2 regions of the Psychrosphaera sp. HA2-10 genome follow, and region 1 is predicted to be linked to the other one. Evidence: predicted binding sites of a transcription regulator. Region 1 holds the regulator's gene; the other holds the start of a gene.
What was found. Region 1 encodes sigma-54, which starts transcription at its own class of promoters, with help from an activator protein. Its sites were predicted from a motif close to GTTGGCACGNNNNTNGNNT; they were not measured.
Positions count from the first base shown of each region.

Region 2: the regulator sigma-54 is predicted to act here: its motif matches at 1,931-1,949, upstream of flgJ (flagellar assembly peptidoglycan hydrolase FlgJ).

Region 1 is NZ_CM146341.1:2,371,362-2,374,558, forward strand. Features, by position in the region: gene lptB (LPS export ABC transporter ATP-binding protein) at 1-360, shown strand, start outside; gene ACZ1GV_RS10850 (RNA polymerase factor sigma-54) at 413-1,906, shown strand; gene hpf (ribosome hibernation promoting factor) at 1,940-2,227, shown strand; gene ptsN (PTS IIA-like nitrogen regulatory protein PtsN) at 2,319-2,768, shown strand; gene rapZ (RNase adapter RapZ) at 2,771-3,197, shown strand, end outside.
Region 2 is NZ_CM146341.1:1,882,129-1,885,325, forward strand. Features, by position in the region: gene flgK (flagellar hook-associated protein FlgK) at 1-793, opposite strand, end outside; gene flgJ (flagellar assembly peptidoglycan hydrolase FlgJ) at 806-1,870, opposite strand; gene ACZ1GV_RS08690 (hypothetical protein) at 2,186-2,593, opposite strand; gene ACZ1GV_RS08695 (flagellar basal body P-ring protein FlgI) at 2,626-3,197, opposite strand, start outside.

The DNA of each region.
Region 1 (3,197 bases):
GCTGAATTCCATATTGATCATATTCGCGATAGTCTTGGCATGGCATTGTCTGGTGGTGAGCGACGCCGCGTAGAAATTGCAAGGGCATTGGCTGCCGATCCAAAAATTATTCTATTAGATGAGCCTTTTGCGGGTGTTGATCCTATATCTGTCATAGATATAAAGAAAATAATTCAACAATTAACAGCAAAGGGAATTGGTGTACTTATTACCGATCATAATGTCCGTGAAACACTTGATGTCTGCGAAAAAGCCTATATCGTTAGTCATGGAGAGCTTATTGCTGAGGGAACTCCGGCTCAAGTGCTAGAAAGTGACATAGTTAAGAAAGTTTATCTTGGTGACCAGTTCAAACTTTGATATTTTGGTAGCACGAATAAGTTTATTTTAGTCAGTACTTTACTGGGATCAAATGAGACCAACATTACAACTTAAAATGGGTCAGCAGTTAACAATGACCCCGCAATTACAGCAGGCTATTCGTCTGTTGCAGTTGTCGTCATTAGAATTGCAACAAGAGATCCAAGAAGCCTTGGATAGTAATCCTTTGTTGGAAGCTGATGAAGAGCATGGCTCAGTTGAACAAATCGATTTACCACAGGACAACCATGATCGTCATGAAAATGAAGCCTCTGTTTCATCTAACGACGACGATATCGAGTGGACGCGAGAAGAACGCGATACAAACGAAAATATACAAGATCAGACCATAAGTGATGACTTGCCCACAGATTCCAGTTGGGATGACTACATGAGCGCAGCTCCTGCAAGCTCAGGCCCTGCTTACGACGGTGAAGACACCGTTTATCAAGGTGAAACAACTGTTGATATTCAAGACCATCTAAAATGGCAATTAAATCTATCCCCTTTTTCCGAACATGACTTAGCTATTGCAACAGCCATTATTGATGCTATTGATGACAAAGGCTTTTTGACGGTATCTGTTGAGGATATCGTTGAGTCTGTAGACATAGAAGATGTTGAGATAGAGGAAGTTGAAGCGGTTTTAAAACGCATCCAACACTTTGATCCCATTGGTGTTGCAACGCGAGGGTTACAAGAGTGCTTGTTGGTTCAGTTAAAGCAATATAGTCCTGACACACCTTGGCGTGAAGAGGCTATTGAACTTATTGCTGAAAATATCGACCTCTTAGCGAACCGTGATTATCGCACTATAATTCGCAAAACAAGATTAAAAGAATCAGAATTAAAAGAAGCACTAGACTTGATTCAACAACTGAATCCAAATCCCGCAAGCCTAGTTATAAAAGACGAAATTGACTATGTAATTCCAGATGTTACCGTCGTAAAGAAAAAAGGTCGTTGGTTAGTAGAGCTAAATCCTAATTCTATGCCTAAAATTAAAGTGAACGAACAATATGCTTCACTGTCTAAAACTTCAACCAATAGCTCTGATGCGCAATTTGTTCGTTCACACTTACAAGAAGCAAAATGGTTTATTAAAAGTTTAGAAAGCAGAAACGACACTTTATTGAAGGTATCTAATTGTATCGTGCAACAACAACAAGCATTTTTTGAATACGGACCAGAGGCGATGAAACCAATGGTTCTAAATGATGTAGCAGAAATGGTCGATATGCATGAGTCCACGATATCGCGTGTGACAACACAAAAGTTCATGCACACTCCCAGAGGAATCTTTGAGTTAAAGTATTTCTTTTCTAGCCACGTTAGCACCGAAAATGGTGGTGAATGTTCATCCACTGCAATACGGGCTTTAATAAGAAAGTTAGTTGCTGCAGAAAACCAAGCAAAACCGTTAAGTGACAGTAAGATTGCTGATATTCTGGCCGAACAGGGCATCCAAGTAGCCAGAAGAACTATCGCAAAATACCGGGAATCGTTAAACATTCCCCCTTCAAACCAGAGAAAACGATTGGTTTAACAATCCATTTTATCAATTCAGAAGGAAGTGCATATGCAAATTAATTTAACTTGTCGTCATGTCGATGCAACAGAGTCTTTAAAAGAGTATGTTGATACGAAATTTGCAAAGTTAGAACGTCATTTTGACCATATTAATAACGTCCACGTGATTTTAGACGTTGAGAAACTCAACCAAAAAGCAGAAGCAACCATGCACGTAAATGGTGGTGAACTATTTGCGGCATCCGAGCATACTGATATGTATGCTGCAATTGATTCCTTAATTGATAAACTTGACCGTCAAGTAATTAAACATAAAGAAAAGTTAACTAGACATTAACTCTTTTTATTAATTTTAAAGCGCCATGGACGGTGCTTTTAACCAATCTTTTGAGATTTAAATCAAAAGAGTAAAGCAGTAAAAGATAACCATGAATGTAAAGCTACTCCTGCGACCTGAGTGCACAAAAGTGCTGACAGATTGCCAAAGCAAGAAAAAGATCCTCGAACACATCGCAGAGATCGCGAGTACAAAATTACCAGATCTCACTTGCACAGATATACTCTCGAGTTTGATGAATCGAGAAAAGTTGGGAAGCACAGGAATAGGAAATGGCGTTGCTATTCCTCATGGAAAAATAAAACCAAATGAAAGCCCAGTGGCGGTATTAATTGTTATCCACCCTGGCATTGATTACGATGCAATAGACAATAGACCAGTTGACGTATTTTTTGCGTTACTCGTTCCCGAAGATCAGTGTGATGTGCATTTAAATACGTTAGCATCAATCGCAGAGATTTTTGATAATAAAGAAATGCTTCGTAAAATAAGAAGCGCCGAAACTGATAATGATCTTTACCAAATAATTGAAGCTGCTTAATCATGCATATATTTATCGTTAGTGGCCGTTCAGGCTCAGGGAAGACTGTCGTATTAAGAGTACTAGAGGATCTAGGCTACTATTGCGTAGATAATTTACCGGTTAATCTATTACCTGCATTATCACACTCCTTATCTAAAAATTATCCTCAAGTTGCCGTCAGTATTGACGTTAGAAACTTACCCAGCTCTGAACAAGAGTTAATGGATAATTTAGATTTCTTACCTAAAGGCGTAAAGACGACCGTTCTATATATAGATGCTAAAGATGACGTATTAATTCGTCGCTATAGTGAAACAAGACGCCTACACCCTTTAACCAAAGGTGATGCGTCATTACCTGATGCAATCGCACAGGAGAGTAAGCTTTTAGATGGGTTATCGTCTAGAGCAGATTTATATATTGATACCTCGGATTTAAATGTTCATC
Region 2 (3,197 bases), 490 kb from region 1:
TGGCAATACCAATTTCCAATTTACTTGAATCAAATTCATTTCGTTCAATCGACAGTGGCAACGCAAATGAGTTAGTCACTAGTGTAATACCTTTACCAATTGTGACATTAATCGTACCGTCATCTCGCTTAATGGTATCAACTTGTATTTTTTCGCTTAATTGTTTGAGCAATAAATCACGCTTATCAAGTAAATCGTTTGGCGGAAAACCGTCACCACTAACGGCATTTTCAACTTGAATCTTACCGTTAAGATTGGCGATCTCTGCCCCTATCGCATTTATCTCTTCAACCGTAGTTATAATCTCTTCGTTTACCGCACCTAAATGTTGGCCGGAAATCTCTTCGTAAAGAGTATTAAATCGTTTTGCCACGGTTTCTGCTCGAGCGATCACTACGTTTCTTGCCGAAATAATGGTTGGCTCTTCTGTAATACCATTTATCCCATCAAACATTTCTTCGAATGACGTAGTGATTCCAGTTTCAGGATCGGCCAATAGGTTATCCATTCTCGATGCGTTCACATATTTAGTATTATTTGAATTAAACTGGCTGGCATTGAATATGACTTCTTGATAATTAAAGTCATTAAATGTGCGAGTAATGGCGGCGAGTTGTGTACCGTTACCTAGAAAGGTGCTACGAAATGCTAGTCCAACCGTTGACTGAGTTTCGACTCGTTGACGACTGAAACCTTCCGTATTTACGTTGGCAATATTGTGTCCAGTAGTATCGAGCCCATGTTGAGCTGCTGATAAACCAGAAATACCCGTACCTAATATTCCGCCAGCCATTATCTATTTCCTCTATTCGCCATCACTTGGTTCAGAAAATTTGCCAATCATTTCTTTGAAATTGTCGCTGTTTAATATGCCTAAGATCTTATTTGCATAGTTTGGATCGGTTGCATAGCCAGCGTCTTGTAGACCTTGCAAAAACTGTTCCGGATTGTCAGCATTATCAAGGGCTGATTCATAGCGGTTACTCGATTTTAGGAAGTTGATAAAGTCGCCAAATGACTCATTAACACTGTTGTAAACACGGAAAGGTTCAACTTTTTTCACGGCGACGCCATTTTCAAATTCAAGTGTGGACTGCGCAGTTTTATCGCCATCCCAATCTCGAAGTGCTTTAACATTGAATAAGTTGAAACTTGAATTACCATCCTTATCTTTTAACACATGTTTGCCCCAACCTGTTTCAAGGGCTGATTGAGCAATCATTACAGCTGGGTTTAGACCAATTTTAGCGGCATTTTGTTTCGCAAAATGCCAAACGCTATCTACGAAAGCTTCCGGTGAATCAAAATTGATTCCTACACTTTCTGAACTCTTGGCATTTACGTTATTTGTTAATTGCCCTGTTTTTGAATTTTCCTCGGCCGTGGCAAATAGTCTTTGTTTAACGGCATCGTCTCTTGTAACGAAGCTGAGGTTTTGAGCTGTTGGTTGTACCGACTCAATTGAGTTGTCAATGTTGTTATTTGTCGATATTTTGCCAACTAACTCATCAAAACGGTTATCATTTCGCAGCACACCTGCATTAATATATTTATCGTTGTCACCACTCAGTTGATCAACAATAATATCGGCGAGTCCCATACTGCCTTGTTCAGACATATCAGTAGCCAACTGGGAGTCATACATATCTCTGAAAAACTTAGTCGTATTTGAATGCATGGGATTGCCCTCTTCAAATACTGCGTTTGCTTCTCGCATAGACTTGAGCATCATGCCAATAAATATCGACTCAAAATGTTGTGCAGCTTTGTGCAGCGCTTCTTTATTTCCAGGATCTAATCGAGACTGGGACTTTAGTTCTTGAAGTCCAATTAGGTCTAGAGAATTACTTGAATCACCAATACTATTCATTGTCGTTTTTTTGACACTTTCGCATCAAAATGAGCCTATAAATTAATCATAATTTAGTTATATCAAGACTTGTGCCAACAACAGGTTTTGTCATACGTAACAAGATTTAATGTTGAATTGAGATAATTTGAATTGAGGTAATTTGAATTGAGCTAAATTAATGAATTTAAATGAATTAATTTAGGTTAGGCAAGGTTAAGTTGAGTAAGGTTGAGTTAAGTGAATGTCAGTTTAAATGAGGGAGCTCTTATAAGAGCGCCTGATGAACCGTAAAAGAATTACAGTCCATCAGTGGGCTAATGTCATACCATAATCCTAATGAATCATAGTGAAATATTTAGACAACTCTTCTTTTAGTTCGCCGGTAATGTCACCGACAAAACAGACTTTGGCACCATTTGGTACACGTGAAAATACTGTCTCAATTTGCTCTGCAATATTTTCTTCTGTGCTAATAAAGTCAGCAAAATATTCTGTATCTGAAATTTCTTTAACATTAGTTAATGCTTCAAACGCAGCTAAACCAACGGGTGTAAATTCGATAACACCATTTTCAATGATACCACCAGATAAACAGCAAAATATTTGCTTGTCACCGTAAGCTATTTCATAAACGTGATATTGAAGGTCGTGAGACTCGTTAATGTCTAACAACTCTAATATCGCCTGATTCGTGTCTTTATTCGCAGTTACATCACTTAGCAATACTTGTGAAAATGCCATAGTGTTATTCCTTCTATTATTTAAATTAAAAGTTAAATCACAACCAATTGGCCGTCTATTGCACCAGCTTGTTTAAGGGCTTCTAATATTGCCATTAAGTCGCCAGGCGCCGCGCCCACTTGGTTTATGGCGCGTACTAAATCGTCAAGATTCGCACCAGGGTCAAAAACAAATGCTCGAGTATCATCTCTAGCTACATCAATTATTGTTTGATTTGTTACTACCGTTTGCCCTTGGGCTAGCGGATTTGGCTGATCAACCTGTTGGTTTTCTGCAATGGTTACTGTTAAATTACCATGGGTAATCGCAGCTGGTTTTAACCTTACATCTTTGCCTATTACGATTGTGCCAGTACGAGAATTAACAATAATCTTTGCACTGGTACTCGCAGGTTGAAACTCTAAATTCTCTATCGCTGATAAGTAGGCTACTCGTTGAGAGATATCACGAGGTGCAATTACTCTCACAGATACTGAGTCCATTGGTTTTGCTGTGTTTGGACCCACTAAATTATTTATCGTGTCTGCAAGCCTTTTCGCTGAGGTAAAATCTGGTTCATTTAAATTAAAAGTGATGTGATCACCATTACCAAAAGGAGTAGGCA